2 linked regions of the Sphingobium yanoikuyae genome follow. The protein of the gene in region 1 binds, or shares a complex with, the protein of each later gene. Links are inferred from orthologs where the notes say so. Each region holds a gene or a part of one and is shown on either strand. Other genes may lie near its edges.

What was found.
Region 2: the proteins of tldD (region 1) and U0025_RS20100 are in contact, whole or in part, in a solved structure (PDB 5NJ9), measured with the Escherichia coli proteins. The link is inferred for Sphingobium yanoikuyae from one-to-one orthologs.

What each region holds. Positions count from the first base shown.
Region 1 is NZ_CP139979.1:4,773,862-4,782,093, reverse strand. What follows is about bases 3,051-5,985. They hold tldD (metalloprotease TldD), read left to right. Parts: upstream 3,051-3,764; coding sequence 3,765-5,207; downstream 5,208-5,985. Other genes in these bases: U0025_RS22215 (DUF924 family protein), read left to right, coding at 5,310-5,885; U0025_RS22225 (zinc-finger domain-containing protein), read left to right, coding at 3,483-3,710; U0025_RS22230 (hypothetical protein), read left to right, coding at 3,249-3,428. Also shown: rpoN (RNA polymerase factor sigma-54), read left to right, coding at 1-620; U0025_RS22245 (D-amino-acid transaminase), read left to right, coding at 828-1,679; U0025_RS22240 (helix-turn-helix domain-containing protein), read left to right, coding at 1,900-2,889; U0025_RS22210 (P-II family nitrogen regulator), read left to right, coding at 6,042-6,380; U0025_RS22205 (ammonium transporter), read left to right, coding at 6,394-7,740; lycopene beta-cyclase CrtY, read left to right, coding at 8,124-8,232. UniProt on the Escherichia coli protein: Metalloprotease involved in CcdA degradation. Suppresses the inhibitory activity of the carbon storage regulator (CsrA).
Region 2 is NZ_CP139979.1:4,327,102-4,335,226, reverse strand. Bases 2,507-5,334 are described here. They hold U0025_RS20100 (TldD/PmbA family protein), read right to left. Parts: upstream 4,680-5,334; coding sequence 3,333-4,679; downstream 2,507-3,332. Other genes in these bases: nudC (NAD(+) diphosphatase), read right to left, coding at 4,719-5,334; U0025_RS20105 (3'(2'),5'-bisphosphate nucleotidase CysQ), read right to left, coding at 2,549-3,346; U0025_RS20110 (GDSL-type esterase/lipase family protein), read left to right, coding at 2,507-2,548. Also shown: purD (phosphoribosylamine--glycine ligase), read left to right, coding at 1-75; U0025_RS20120 (hypothetical protein), read left to right, coding at 174-743; U0025_RS20115 (acyltransferase family protein), read right to left, coding at 740-1,696; more of U0025_RS20110, read left to right, coding at 1,868-2,506; more of nudC, read right to left, coding at 5,335-5,639; U0025_RS20090 (A/G-specific adenine glycosylase), read right to left, coding at 5,626-6,696; U0025_RS20085 (DUF721 domain-containing protein), read left to right, coding at 6,723-7,265; U0025_RS20080 (thioredoxin domain-containing protein), read left to right, coding at 7,307-7,975; U0025_RS20075 (thioredoxin domain-containing protein), read left to right, coding at 8,020-8,125.

The sequences.
Region 1 (8,232 bases):
CCCGCGAGGGCTGGGGCATAGAGGTCAACAGCGCCACCCTGCCGCGCGTGCTGGTCAACCGCACCTATTATGTCGAACTGGCCGGCGGCCCGCAGGACAAGGCGAGCAAGGCCTGGCTGGCCGACTGCCTCGCCAGCGCCAACTGGCTGGTGAAGGCGCTCGACCAGCGGCAGAAGACGATCATCAAGGTGGCGAGCGAGATCGTCCGCCAGCAGGAGGATTTCTTCCGCAACGGCGTCGCTTATCTCAAGCCGCTGACGCTGCGCGCGGTCGCCGACGCGATCGAAATGCATGAATCGACCGTCAGCCGCGTCACCTCGAACAAATATCTCTCCTGCCCGCGCGGCCTCTATGAACTCAAATATTTCTTCACCAGCGGCGTCGCGGCGGCGGATGGCGACGGCGCCGTCTCGGCCGAGGCCGTGAAGAGCCATATCAAGGCACTGATCGGCGCGGAGGAGGCCCATGCCATCCTCTCCGACGACACATTGGTCGACCTGCTGCGCGCCAAGGGCATGGACATCGCCCGCCGCACCGTCGCCAAATATCGCGAATCCATGGGCATCGGCTCCTCGGTCCAGCGCCGCCGGCAAAAGGCGCTCAAGGGCAAGGCCGCCTGAGCCTGTCCTACAGCGGCCCTTTCCCCTATCATCGGCGCTGCCATCCCCTGACTTTCCGATAGGATCAAGGCAGCGCAAGATAATGTCACAATGTGCGGGAAATATGCGAAGTTAAGCGGAGCAAATCCTATTTCGCTGCCTTGACCCCAGCCGCCGCGGCGGCAAAAGCGGCGGCGTAAATCACCAGACCAAGGATCGCCCGCCGCCATGTCCGTCGCCTATCTCAACGGCCAGTTTCTGCCGCTCGAAGACGTCCGCATCTCCCCGCTCGATCGCGGCTTCCTGTTCGCCGACGGCATTTATGAGGTGGCGGCCGTGATCGATGGCCGGCTGGTCGACAGCGCCAGCCATCTCGCCCGGCTGGAACGTTCCTGCACCGAAATCGGCATCACCCTGCCGCTGACCCTGGACGAGATCGAGGCGGCGCAGAAGGCGCTGGTCGCCCATAATGGCCTTGGCGAAGGACTGGTCTATCTCCAGATCACCCGCGGCGCCGATGTCACCCGCGACTTCATCCCGCCAGCCGGGTTACAACCGACCCTGTTCATGTTCGTCCAGGACAAGACCTTCCTTGATGTGCCCGCCGCCAGGACCGGCGTCGCGGTCGCCACCATGGCCGACCTGCGCTGGGCGCGGCGCGACATCAAGAGCGTGGGCCTGCTCGCCCAGGCCATGGCCAAGATGGCGGCCAAGGAAGCCGGCGCGCAGGAAGCCTGGATGATCGAGGATGGCTTCATCACCGAAGGCGCCTCCTCCACCGCCTTCATCGTCACCGACGAAGGCATCGTCACCCGCCCCTACAGCCAGTCGGTGCTGGCCGGCTGCACCGGCGCGGCGCTCACCGCCCTTGCGGAAGAAAGCGGCATCGCCGTCATCCGCCGCCCCTTCACCCTCGCCGAAGCGCTCGCCGCCAAGGAAGCCTTCATGACCAGCGCCTCGACCTTCTGCCTCTCGATCGTCAAAATCGACGGCCAGCCGGTCGGTGACGGCACGCCCGGCCCGGTCGCGACCCGGCTGCGCGAACTCTATATCGACTTCGCCCGCCGCACCGCGGTCTGACCTGCGACGAAATGAGTCCATTTCGGATCGAATAGGCAGAACAGGGCGCCCGCATCAGCCGGCGCCCTTTTCGTTTCCGCATTCCCCCCGATATCGTGGGTGCGTGACGGCCATCACGACAGCCCCGTGCATTTGCGCCATTATGGAGTCAGCGCCGGCTGCGCCCGGTGGGCAAGCGGCTAAGCTGCGGAACATAACAGGCACGGGAGATTGCGTGGTGATGGCCGATCCCTTCTCGACCGATCATGATAGCCCCTATGCCGCGCCGGATGACCGGCGTGGGCTGCTGATCGTTGCCGATGACGAATGGTTCGACGATGCCGCCATGCTGGCCGATGCCGCCGGCCTGCGCCTGCTCGGCACCGTGCCGCTCGGCCAGGCCGCCGCCCGGCTCGACATGCAGGTGGGCTGCGACGTCGTGCTGCTGCTCTGCCACCAGCCTGATCCGTTGCTCGAACGGCTGATCGTCCAGGTCGAGACGATCGCGATTCAGAATCGCATGGCGGTGGTCCTGCTCGCCGGGATCGAGACACTCGACACGGCCTATGCCTGCATGCGCAGTCCGCAGACCCAGTTGCTGTGCAGTCCCGACAATGGCGACATCGCCGCCGCCCTGCTCGCCGCCGCGCACAGCGACGCGCTCCCCCATAATCTGCACGACGCCACCCATGAAAGCGACGGCAACCGGTTGCAGCGGCTGAGCGAGGAAGTCAGCCGCCTCGCTCGCACGATCGAGGCCCTGACCGATCGGCCGCGCCCTACGCTCCCCGCGTTCGACATGCCCGCGCGCATCGCCGACCGCCAGGGCGGCTATACCGCCATGCCGGCCATGGCCACGATCGGAGCGGCCACCATGGCGGAAACCGCCTCCGTCACCGCCGCCCAGGTCCGCGACCTGCTGCGCGCCCGCCGGCTGCGCGCCGATTTCCTGCCGGGCGACCTGTTCGCCGATCCGGCCTGGGACATGATGCTCGACCTGCTCGCCGCCCGGCTGGAACAGGCCCATGTCTCGGTCTCCAGCCTCTGCATCGCCTCCGCCGTGCCGCCGACCACGGCGCTGCGCTGGATTCGCACATTGACGGACAAGGCCCTGGTCGAACGCCGTGCCGATCCGCATGACGGTCGCCGCATCTTCATCGCGCTCGCCGACGACGCGGCTGACCAGTTGATCCGCTGGTTCGGCGCCAGCCATCGCTATCGCGCGCACTGATCTACCCCATCGGATAAAGGCCGCTTGACCCGCGCCCAAAAAAATCTAGAAGCGCCCGCACCCCATGGGGGCGATTAGCTCAGTTGGTAGAGCGTCTCGTTTACACCGAGAATGTCGGCGGTTCGAGCCCGTCATCGCCCACCAGTTTTGCGGCCTTTAGAGCCCGTCCGGGGGACGGGCGGCCGCAAAACTCCGAGCAGCTATGCTGCGAGGGCATCGGATATGGGACGTCCGGCCGACGGCTTCCGGCGAAACTCCCGAGCGACGGCGAAGGGCTTAGCCATCCAGGCAAAACCAGCCCCGATCCGCACCCGTAACATTCATCCTGCAGCAAGCATGGTTCCGGCATCCTTGCCACCATGCCGATCAGCTTCTTCCTTGGCGGCTCCGTCGCGCCGATATTGCTGATGCTGTCGCCCTTCGCGGTGATGGCGGTCGGCAATTGTGCCGACTGGCAAGCCAAGGCTTCAAGCGCAAGGATCGCGGCAAAGTCCCCCGCCGACGCCGGCTGCACCCAGCCCCGCTATCCGCTGATGTAATCACGCGCTGCCAGATATTGCGGCGCCGCGTCACCGCTGCTAATTCCGCCTCCCATGATCCAGCCGCCCGAAATCATCCGAGTCACCAAGTCCCGCGTCTCCTGCGACGGTTCGGGTGACATTCCCGCCGCCCTTGGCCATCCGCGCGTCTTCCTGGAAATTGACGAGCATGGCTATGTCGATTGCGGCTATTGCGATCGCCGCTTCGTGCTGGCCGGCGGCGTTGCCGACAATGGTGAAATCGGCAACAAGCCGGACATCGCCTCGGGCGCTAGCCTCTAAGGCTCTCTAAAATTTCCATTGGGCATCCGTCATGCCGCGCCTATATCGGGCGGCATGACCGATCTCGCTTCGCAATTCACTGATGCCCGCGGCCTGCTCTATCGTCCGGGCCTGCTCGATCCCGATGGCGCGCGCCGCCTGACCGCACAGGCGCTTTCGGCCTGCGACGATGGCGAGCTCTACCTCCAATATCGCGCCAGCGAGAGCTTCGGCTTCGACGATGGTCGCCTCAAGACCGCCGATTATTCGACCGATGCGGGCTTCGGCCTGCGCGGCGTTTCGGGCGAGATGACCGGCTTTGCCCATGCCAATGACCTCAGCGAAGCGGCCATCGCCAAGGCGGCGCAGACGCTGACCCTGCTCGATCCGGCCAAGGGCCAGCCCGCCCCGCCGCCCCAGCGCACCAATCGCCACCTCTATACCGACGCCAATCCGCTGGAGCTGGTGCCCTTCGCCGAGAAGGTGACCTTGTGCGCCGCGATCGACGCCGCCGCCCGCGCCCGCGACCCGCGCGTCGCCCAGGTTTCGGTGAGCCTAGCCGGCAGTTGGTCGGTGATCGAGATCGTCCGCGCCGACGGTTTCACCGCCAGCGACATCCGCCCGCTCGTCCGCCTCAACGTCTCGGTCATCCTGGAGGAAAATGGCCGGCGCGAAACCGGCGTGTTCGGCATTGGCGGCCGCTATCTCTATGATCATGTGATGGACCCCAAGATCTGGAACCGCGCCATCGACGAGGCGCTGGCCCAGGCCCAGGTCAATCTCCGCTCGGTCGCCGCCCCCGCCGGCGAAATGACCGTGCTGCTCGGCCCCGGCTGGCCGGGCGTGCTGGTCCATGAAGCGATCGGCCATGGCCTGGAAGGCGATTTCAACCGCAAGGGCACCAGCGCCTTTTCCGGCCGGATCGGCCAGCGCGTCGCTGCGCCGGGCGTCACCGTGGTCGACGATGGCAGCATCCTCGATCGCCGCGGCTCGCTCTCGATCGATGATGAAGGCACGCCGACGCAGGAAAATATCCTGATCGAGGACGGCATCCTCAAGGGCTATATGCAGGATCGCCTCAACGCCCGGCTGATGGGCGTCGCGCCGACCGGCAATGGTCGCCGCGAATCCTATGCCCATGCGCCGATGCCGCGCATGACCAACACCTTCATCAAGGGTGGCCAGGACAATCCGGAAGAGCTGCTGTCGCGCGTCAAGTCGGGCATCTTCGCCAAGAGCTTTGGCGGCGGCCAGGTCGACATCGTCTCGGGCAAGTTCGTCTTCTCCTGCACCGAGGCCTACAAGGTCGAAAATGGCAAGATCGGTGATCCGATCAAGGGCGCGACCCTGATCGGCGACGGCCCGACCGCGCTGACCAAGGTGATCGGCATCGGCAACGATTGGGCGCTCGACGAAGGCATCGGCATGTGCGGCAAGGGTGGGCAGAGCGTGCCGGCCGGTGTCGGCCAGCCGACCCTGCTGATGGATGGGCTGACTGTCGGCGGTACCGCCGCCTGATCCCATTCCTGCCATGGCGGCTCCTGCCATGGCGGCGCGGTCACCCGACCCGCCGCCGCCATGGGCCGAGGAACCGGGCGGCGATCAACACGTATTTTGCGTATGAACATGCTGACCGACAGCCATGACGCCGTGACCGCCGACTGGGCGGCGGCCCTGCTCGACTTCTGGTTCAACCAGGTTGGCGATGAAGGCTGGTACAGCCATGATCCGGCACTGGACCAGCATTGCATCGACCGCTTCGCCGTCCTGTGGAGCGAGAAGCGGACGCTTCCGGCCGAAAGCTTCCTTGACCGCGCCGACGATGCGCTGGCCGCCGTGCTGCTGTTCGACCAGCTGCCCCGCAACATGTTCCGCGGCAAGGCCCAGGCCTTTGCCACCGACCCGATCGCTCGCGAGGTGGCGCGCGGCGCCATCGCGCTGGGCTATGACATCCAGATTGGCGGGGCGGGCCGGCTCTTCTTCTACATGCCCTTCCAGCATAGCGAGGATCTGGCCGATCAGGAACTGTCGCTCTCCCTGTTCGAAGGGACCGGCGACGCCCGGTCGCTCGATTTCGCCCGCCAGCATCATGCAACCATCGCGCGCTTCGGCCGTTTCCCCCATCGCAACACTGCCCTTGGTCGCACCACCCTGCCCGCCGAAGCGGCAGCGGTCGCCGAAGGATCGCAATGGTAGGCGGGAACATGCCTATTTTTTAGGCATGGCCGTGCATCTGCACATTTTTTCGGCGGCGCAACAATCTCCCCTAGTGGAAATCCCGCGTTAATGCGTCATTAGCAAATTGGCACGCCTCTTGCTGGTATGTCGCCGCACACCAAATAAGGGGGCGACATGAAACTTGTCATGGCTATCATCAAGCCGTTCAAGCTTGACGATGTCCGCGAGGCTCTTTCCTCGCTTGGCATCGCCGGTATGACGGTCAGCGAAGTGAAGGGCTTTGGTCGCCAGAAGGGCCAGACCGAAATCTATCGCGGCGCCGAATATTCCACCAACATGGTTCCCAAGATCAAGATCGAGGTGGTCTGCGACGACGACCTCGCGCCGCGCGTGGTGGAAGCGACGCAGGCCGCCGCCAATTCGGGCGCGATCGGCGATGGCAAGATCTTCGTCCTCGATGTCGGCCAGGCCGTGCGCATCCGCACCGGCGAAACCGGCGAAACCGCGCTGTAAGAAGGGGGGAATAATGACCTTTTCGAAGAAACTCTGCGGCGCGCTGGGGGCCACCGGCCTTTCGCTGTTCGCCGCGCTGCCCGCTTGGGCACAGGACGCGGCCGCGCCGGCCGCGACCGTGGACAAGGGCGACGTTGCCTGGATGATGACGTCCACCATCCTCGTCTTCCTGATGATCCTGCCGGGCCTCGCCCTGTTCTATGGCGGCCTTGCCCGCAGCAAGAACATGCTGTCGGTGATGACGCAGATCGGCGCCGCCGCCTGCCTCGCCATGCTGATCTGGGTCATGTACGGTTATTCGATGGCCTTCGGCCCCGATTATACCAGCGGCCTCTCCAACGTCGTCTCGACCTTCGACAAGGCGTTCCTGAAGGGCATCACGCCCGCTTCGCAGGCCGCGACCTTCACCGCCGGCGTCGAGATTCCGGAATATGTCTTCGTCTGCTTCCAGATGACCTTCGCCGCGATCACCGTTGCGCTGGTGCTGGGTTCGGTGGTCGAACGCATCAAATTCTCGGCCGTGATGGTGTTCGCCGCCATCTGGCTGACGATCGTCTATTTCCCGATCGCGCACATGGTCTGGGCGGCTTCGGGCTATTTCTTCAAGGCCGGCGCGCTCGATTTCGCGGGCGGCACCGTCGTTCACATCAACGCCGGCGTCTCGGCGCTGGTCGCCGCGATCATCCTGGGCAAGCGTATCGGCTATCCCAAGGAACCGATGGCGCCACACAGCCTGACGCTGACTGCGGTCGGCACCGGCCTGCTGTGGGCCGGCTGGTTCGGCTTCAACGCCGGCTCGGCGCTGGAAGCCAATGGTTCGGCCGCGCTCGCCATGATCAACACCTTCGTCGCCACCGCATCGGGCGGCCTGTTCTGGATGCTGATCGAACGCGTCAATGGCCACAAGGCGTCGGCCCTGGGCTTCTGCTCGGGCGTCATCGCCGGCCTCGTCGCGGTCACCCCGGCCGCCGGCAACTCGGGCCCGTTCGGTGCGATCGTGCTGGGCGCTGTTGCCTCGATCGTCTGCTTCTATGCCGTCACCGTGCTCAAGCCCAAGCTTGGCTATGACGACAGCCTGGACGCCTTCGGCATCCACGGCATCGGCGGCATGATCGGCGCCATCGGTACCGCCATCGTCTACTCGCCCGCCCTCGGCGGCCCCGGCGCGGCGGACTATGAAATCGGCGCCAAGCTGCTCGTCCAGATCGAAGCGGTTGTCGTGACCATCATCTGGGCCTCGATCGGCACCGCCATCGCCATCTTCATCGCCAAGGCCATCACCGGCCTGCGGGTCAGCCAGGAGGTCGAATATGAAGGCCTCGACCTCGGCGAGCATGGCGAGCGCGCCTACAACTACTGAGATTGGCAGGGCGGGCCGCCCGACCGGGACACGGCCCGCCCGCCTCACCTTGTTCCTCCTGCGAACATGCCTTGGGGTCGGTACGAAAGTACCGGCCCTATTTTTATCCCCAGGGCAGGCAGCGGGTCGAGTTCAATGGGCCGGGTACGACCAGAAGCGGACCTGTTCCCCCTCCCGCAGGCGGGAGGGGTTGATGGGAGGCGCGTGACTCCCATCAAGGGGGTGGGCTGGACGTCGCGATAGCCCACCCCGCTGCGACTAACGCGCTGCGCGCGCAAGTCTCGCTACCCCTCCCGTTTACGGGAGGGGAATGGCAGGAAACCACCCATCCCAGCCGGACCGTCCGGCTTTGCCTTTGGCGTCGGCGTCGCTAACAGGGGTTGGTGGCTGATCTGGAATGCGATCTTGCGATTATCGGCGGGGGCCTTGCCGGGGGGCTGATCGCGCTTGCCTTTGCCGAGCGGCGGCCGGGTACGCGCATCCTGTTGATCG
Region 2 (8,125 bases), 450 kb from region 1 along the record:
GACGCGATCGACTTCCCGACCGGCTTCTGCCGCCGCGACATTGGCTGGCGCGAGGTCGCCCGCGAGGCGCAATAAGGGCCAAACCGGCGCGGGATCGGGACATGTCCCCCTTGTCCCGCGCCGCCAAGCGTCCTTAAATAGGGCGACATATCCATTCCGGGAGGCAAAGGGCGATGCAGGAATTCTTCATGGACTATGGCCTGTGGCTGCTGATCGCGCTGCTGGTCGTGATCGGCCTGGTGTTCCTGCTGTCGGGCAAGGGCAAGTCGGCCGTGGCGGAAGACCCCGCCCCGGTGGCGCCGCCCGTCGCCGCCGAGCCGATTGCCGAGCCGGTCGTCGCGCCGCTGGTGGCGACGCCCGATCCGGTGCCGGTCGCCGAGCCCGTGGTCGCCGAGCCGGTCGCGGTCGAGCCGGTGGTCGAGGAAGCGCCTGCGCCCGCGCCTGTGATCGAACCGACGCCGGCGCCGATCCCGTCATCGCCTGCCGTCGCGGCACCGGCCGATGGCGCCGACGACCTGCTGAAGCTGAAGGGCGTTGGCCCCAAGCTGGGCGCATTGCTGACCGAGTTGGGCGTTACCCGCTATGCCCAGATCGCCGGCTGGAGCGACAGCGACATCGCCGCGATCGACGCGAAGCTGGGCAATTTCAAGGGGCGGCCGGTCCGCGACCAGTGGATCGACCAGGCCAAATATCTCGCCGCCGGCGACATTGCCGGCTTCGAAGCGAAATATGGCAAGATCTAAGCCGTGACCGGTTCCGGTTGCATGGCGACCGGGGCCGGCCTGCGTTGCGGCACTGCGCCCAGCAACAGGGGCGGCAATCGCCCCTGCCCCGCAAGCGCGCTGGCGATGTAGAGCAGCAGCACCGCACCAGCGAGGATGACGGCGCCATGCGGGTCGAGCATCGCCACCAGCCCCATCACCAGCGGATGCCAGAGATAGAAGAACAGGCTTTCGCGCCCGATCCTGTTGATCGGGCCGAAATGCAGGCGCACCGCCGAGATGCTGGGCAGCAGCGCAATCAGCGCCAGACACATGAGCAAGCGGGCGGGCACGAAGGCAAGCGCATTGCCGGTGCCATAAAGATCCGACCACCAGAACAGCCCCAGCGCCCCGACCAGCAGCACGGGCCACAGATAGCGTTTGGGCATGCCCCGTTCGGCCATCAGCATGCCGAAGAAGAAATAGACGGGGTAGCGCAGGAAACGGCTGTCGGGCGACAACAGGCTGCCGCCCACTGCACCATGGTCGAGGCCGAAACTATACATGGTGGCCAGGCTGACGGGCGTGCCGATCGCCAGCAGCACAAGCGGTGAAAGTGGTAGCAACCGGGTCACCAGGATCAACAGGAACAGCGCCGGCACATACCAGAGATGGAAGGGCGGACGCAGCAGCAGGTCGAGCGGGGTCTGCCAGGAAAGCAGGCCGCCACTGGCGAGCCAGTAGACGAGCATCGCCACCGCCCAGGGCAGCAGCATGCGCCGGCCATAGCGGCTGAACATCTCGCCCGTCGGCATGGAGCGGGTGCGCGTGACGTTGAGCAGATAGCCGGAAATGCCGATCATCAGCGGCATGCGGAAACCCGAGCCGATCCACAGCAGGACATGCTGCTGATGCGTCAATTCCATCGCGTGCCCGCCCATGACGAGCAGGATCAGCAAGCCTTTCAGCAGGTCGATCGACGGGTTCTTGGTCACGATATGCTCGCAAAATTTGCCATCGAAACGATAGCGTCACAATATTGCCAAGCTCTTAAAATCCGCAATGGCATCATTCCGTCGCAGCCATCTTTTCTTAAGGAAAATATCGTTTAGACTTCGGCCATTAGCAGGAGGGTCGCCATCATCTTGCAGAGACTGGATACAGCTTTGGGCAAGCGTCTGCTGGCCCTGTCGATTTTTTGCGTGATCGTCGGGGGCTGGTTCGCCTTCACCCATTATCGCGATGCCAGCCAGACCCTGCCGGACGGGCAGGGGCGCGAAGGGCCATGCGCCCTGTGGTTCGTGGGCAGTTCGTCGATCAAGCGCTGGACCAGCCTGGAGCAGGATATGGCGCCCTGGGTCGCGCATAATCGCGGCATCAACAGCGCCACCTTCAACGAGATATTGCCGCGTTTCGCCAATATCGAGCCGGGAACGCCAAAACCGGCGGCGATCATCCTCTATGCCGGCGAGAATGATCTGGCGGGCGGGCGACAGCTACGGCCGATCTTCCACGATATGGCCCGCTTCCTGGAGATGCGCAGCGACATGCTGGGCAATGTGCCGGTCATCATCCTGTCGGTGAAGCCCAGTCCGGGGCGCTGGGCGATCTTTCCGCAGCAGCAAATCTATAATGATGCGACCCGGCGGCTGATCCCGCACATGCAGAATGTCCATTATGCCGACATCACCACGCCACTGCTGAAGGACGGCAAGCTGGGCGACAATTATCAGGCAGACAAGGTGCATATGAACCCGGCCGGTTACCGCATCTGGGCCGATGTCGTGCGGGCTAGACTGAAAGAGGTGCTGCCCGCCCAGACGGTGAAGGCCTGCACCGGCGGCTGATCAGGCCTTGCCCAATATTTCCTTCGCGCGCGGCGCGAGGCGGGCGGCGGCGGCCGCATGGATGCCCGGCGCCGCGCAGAGCAGGCCGAAGGCGACCGGCTGGGGCCGGTTGAAGGCGAGCGGATCGCCCAGCGCGTCGGTGACGATGGCGCCGGCCTCCTGCGCGATCAGGGCGGAGGCGGCGACATCCCATTCATTGCCCCAGCGCACGGTGGCGACCAGATCGGCCTCATCGGCGGCGACCATCGCCATGCGCAGCGCGATGCTGTTGGGCTTGTCCACGGTGACGAGATCGCGGTCGGCGCGCGGCAGCTGATCGGCGGGCACGCGGGCGCCAGGCAACATGGTGCGATTGCCGGCATGGAGCGGCACGCCATTGCGGGTCGCCCCCTGCCCGGCCTGCGCAATCCACAATTCCTTGCGCGCGGGCGCCGCTAGAATGCCGAGCCTGACCGCGCCATCCTCGACCAGGGCGACGGAGACCGCCCAGCCGGGCCGGCCGCGCAGATAGTCGCGGGTGCCGTCGATCGGATCGACCACCCAGACACGCGATACGCCCAGGCGATGCACGGTATCGGCTGTCTCCTCCGACAGCCAGCCGGCCTGCGGATCGATCGCCGCCAGCCGTTCGCGCAGCATGACGTCGATTTCCAGGTCCGCCTCGCAGACCGGATGGCCGGGCACCTTTTCCCACTGGCGCACGCGCGTTTCGCCATCGGCCCATAGCGCCAGCGCGCGATCGGCCGCATCGGTGACCGCCGCGACGACGGCCGGCAACAGAGGCTCAGCCGCCGGCAACGGTCATCCCGTCGACGCGCAGGGTCGGCACGTTCATGGCATAGCGGAACATCAGGTCATTGGCCGGCACAAGGGTGCGGAACATGTCCTTCAGATTGCCGGCGATGGTGATTTCGGACACGGCCGGGCCGACCGCGCCATTTTCGATCAGGAAGCCGGCGGCGCCGCGGCTATAGTCGCCGGTGACGCCATTGACGCCCATGCCGATCAGTTCGGTGACATAGATGCCGCGCTTCACATCGGCCATCAGTTCGCCGACCGACAGGCTGCCCGCTTCCATATGGACATTGGTGATGCCCGCGCCCGGCGCACCGGCGCCGCCCCGGCTGGCATGGCCGGTGGGTTCCAGGCCAAGCTGGCGGGCCGAGGCGCTGTCCATCAGCCAGCCGGTCAGCACGCCATCCTCGATCAGCGCGCGGCGCTCGACCGGCAGCCCTTCGCCGTCAAACGGGCGCGAGCGCAGGCCGCGCAGCAGCAGCGGATCATCGATGACCGTGATCTTGCTGTCGAACAATGTTTCGCCCAGCGAGTCCAGCAGGAAGCTGGAGCGGCGGGCGATCGCCGGGCCGACCATGCCGCCGATCAGATGACCGACCAGGCTGGAGCCGATGCGCGGATCGAAGATGACCGGCATGACGCCGCTTTCCACCTTGCCCGGATTGAGTCGGGCGACCGCGCGCTGGCCGGCGCGTATGCCGACCGCTTCGGCATCGTCCAGATCCTTGAGATGGCGGCTGGCATGGCTGGCATGGTCGCGCTGCATGTCGGCGCCGCTGCCCGCGAGCACGCTGGCCCAGGTCGAATGATTGGTCGCGGCATAGGCGCCGGCAAAGCCATGGCTGGTGGCAAGCGCGACCTGGCTGCGGCCGCTGGCGGCGCCGCCGCCTTCGCTGTTGGTGATGCCGGGGATGCTGCGCGCCGCTTCTTCCGCGATCAGCGCGCGTTCGCGCAGCGCGGCGGGTTCAGGCTCTTCCTCGTCGACCAGGTCGAGCGAGGGCGCGCGCTTCCTGAGCAGGCGATCCTCCGGCGCCAGGCCGGCATAGGGATCTTCCGGCGCTTCGCGCGCCATGGCGATGCTGCGATCGATCAGCGTGGCGAGCGTCGCCGGGTTCATGTCCGACGCGGAAATGCTGGCCGAGCGCTGGCCGATGAAGACGCGCAGGCCGATCTCCTCCCCCTCGGACCGTTCGACATCCTCCAGCGCACCAAGCCGCACCGCCACCGTGGTCGAGGCGTTGCAGGCATAGATGGCGTCGGCCGCGTCCGCCCCCGCCTTGCGCGCCGCCGTCACCAGATCCTGCGCGCGCGACTGGGCTTCTTCGAGGCTGAGCATAAGGGGAGGTCGATCCTGTAGTGAAGACGAAGCCGGGCCTTACGCCCTTGCGTCGGACGGGGCAACCGCGCCGCGCAGCCAATGGTCGAGCAGGTGCCAGGCGACCGCCATACGCGGCGGCGCCAGGAAGGGCGCGTCGGGATCGCCCGCCAGCGCGGCGGCGACGCCATCGGCATCGCACCAGAAGGCATGTTCGATCTCGGTCTCGTCCAGGGTCAGCGCGGGATCGTCGCACTGGGCGACACAGGCGATCATCAGCGAGGACGGGAAGGGCCAGGGCTGGCTCATCACATAGCGGACCGAATGGACCGTGATGCCGGCTTCCTCCTTCAGTTCGCGCGCGACCGCTTCCTCGACCGTCTCGCCCGGCTCGATGAAGCCGGCGAGCGCGGAATAGCGGCCGGGCGGCCAGCTATGCTGGCGGCCGAGCAGGACACGGCCCTGATGTTCGGCGAGCATGATCGAGACCGGGTCGACGCGCGGGAAATGTTCGGAAGCGCAGGATTCGCAGCGCCGCGCCCAGCCGGCCTTGTGCGCATGGGTCGGCGCGCCGCAAACCGAGCAGAAACGGTGGCGGGCATGCCAGAAGACGAGGCTGCGCGCGGTGCCGTAGAGCGCAACGTCGGACGCGGAGACGAGATCGGCGAGGCCACGCGATCGCGGCGTCGCGTTGGGCCCCTGTTCCAGCGTCTCGACCAGATGGGCGAAGATCGGGCGATCCTGCAGATCGACGCCGAGCAGCACATGCTGCTCGATCCGGGCGTCGGGACCGAGCGGCGCCAGGGCCAGGCCATGATCGTCGGTCACCGGCTCCAGCCCTTCGAGGATCAGCAGCCGGGCATTGGACGCGGCAAAGGCCTGCGCATGGAGCGCGGGATTGCTGCGGATATGGTCGACCCGGTCGAGCGTGCCGCCGACGAAACCGGGCAGGCCATGCGCTTGGGGGTCAGTTCCGTGCATCGTCCGTCATCTCCTTCATCGCCGCATCGGCTGCCCGCGCAAACAGGGTGGGTAGCCCCGCCTCGCCGATCCGGTCGCGCGGCCACCATTCGCCCGCGCCCGCCGGCACATGGTCCAGCCCCACATGGGTAGTGTGGACGCTGAGCGCCAGCGAGAAATGGGTGAAGACATGGGCGACCGGCGGATCGATGGTCTGCCACTGCGCGACGAAGGGCGGCGTGGCGTCAGGCGCAGCATTCCAGTCGGAACTGGGCAGCGCGCGCATGCCGCCCAGCAATCCCTTGTCCGGGCGACGCACCAGCCAGACCTGGCCGTCGCTCCGTTCGATCCACCAGGCATGGCCGAGGCGATGGGGCTTGGCCTTTTTCGGCGCCTTGACCGGGAAGGCGGCAGGATCGGCAGTGCGCACCGCCGCGCAATCCTGACGCAGCGGGCAGATGCCGCAGGCGGGATTGCGCGCCGTGCAGATGGTGGCGCCCAGGTCCATCATCGCCTGGGCAAAATCACCGGCGCGCAGGTCCGGCGTGATGCTGTCGGCCGCCGCGCGTATTTCCGGCCGGGCGGCGGGCAAGGGCGTCGCTATCGCGAACAGGCGGGCGACCACCCGCTCGACATTGGCATCGACCACCACGGCGCGCTGGCCAAAGGCGATCGCGGCAACGGCAGCGGCGGTATAGGCGCCCAGGCCCGGCAGGGCGCGCAATGCGTCTTCGGTATCGGGGAAGCGGCCGCCATGGTCGGCCACCACGGCGCGGGCGCAGGCCAGCAGGTTGCGGGCACGGGCATAATAGCCCAGCCCCGCCCAGGCGGCCATCAGATCGGCGTCGGCGCTGGCGGCCAGATCCTCCACCGTCGGCCAGCGGACCGTGAATTTCTCGAAATAGGGGCCGACCGCCGCGACCGTGGTCTGTTGCAGCATCACTTCGGACAGCCAGACATGATAGGGATCGGCCGCATTGGCGCCCGGCGGCGCGCGCCAGGGCAGGCGCCGGGCATGGACGTCATAATGGGCCAGCAGATCCCGTGCGATTTTTGAACCCGACATCTCGACGCGCATGGCGGCCCTATGCCATGTAGCGCGCCATGACGGAACGCCCCCCGACCGCGAAAAAGACGAGCCGCGCCGCGCCGCCGGCCGAGCGCCCCCGCACGGGTGCGCCGCGCGCGATCGCCGATCTGATGCCGGAAATCGGCCGCACCGCATTCCGCAAGTTCGGTTTCGTCCAGTCGAGCATCGTTACCCGCTGGAACGATATCGTCGGCGCCGACTATGCCGCGATCACCGCGCCCGAATCGATCCGCTTCCCGGTCGGCCAGAAATCGGGCGGCACGCTGCAACTCACCGTGATGAGCGGCCATGCGCCGATGATCCAGCATGCGCTGCCCGACATCATCGAGCGGGTGAACCGCTTCTTCGGCTATGCCGCCGTCGCCAAGGTGGCGATGAAGCAGGGCATGGTCGGTCCCGCACCGGTCGAGCGGCGCCCGCCGCCCCGAAACCTCAAACCCATTCCGGTCGAGCTGGGGGATTCCCTGCGCGACATCGGTGATCCGGAATTGCGCAAAGTCCTCGAATCGCTGGCACAGGGGCTTGCGAATTCGAATGGCCTGCCCAAGATCGGTTGATGCAACCCGCCCCGTCCGGGGCGATGCCTTAGGACTGCCCCATGACCAAGTTCCGCCTTTCCCTGCTTGCCCTGATCGCCGTTCCCGCCATCGCCGTCGCCGCCGCGCCCAACTGGGTCGCGCAGGTGGTGCGTTCGCCGATCGGCGGCCATGTCATGGGCAACCCCGCCGCGCCGACCAAGCTGGTCGAATATGTCAGCTATACCTGCAGCCACTGCGCCCATTTCGTGAATGACGCGAGTGCATCGCTGAAGGCCGATTATGTGAAGGGCGGCAAGGTCAGCGCCGAAGTGCGCAACGCGGTGCGCGACAAATATGACCTGACCGCCGCGCTGCTGGCCCGCTGCGGCGGCGCCAAGCGCTTCATGGGCAATCATGAGGCGCTGTTCGCCAACCAGGATGCCTGGATGGAGCAGATCATGGCCTATGACAAGGGTGCCGCCAAGCCGACCGAGCAGAAGGCGGCGCTGCGCGATATCGGCCAGAAGACCGGCCTTTATGCGCTGATGAACAAGCGCGGCTTCACCAATGCGCAGCTCGACGCCTGCATCGCCGACCCGGCATCGGAAAAGGCGATCCTGGCGATGACCGACGAGGCGTGGAACAAGGTCAAGATCACCGGCACGCCCGGCTTCGTCGTCAACGGCACGCTGGTCCAGGGATCGACCTGGGAGTTGCTCAAGGCCGCATTGCCCGCAGCCGCCCGCTGATCTAAACCGTCCCCAACTATCCATAATTCGGAGCGTCGCCCGTCGTGAAAGTCCTGTCCGGCCTTGCCCTTATCGCCCTGTCCCTGACGCTTGCCGGTTGCGGCAAGAAGGATGAGGGCAATGCAACCTCCGCCGCGCCGATCGCCGCCG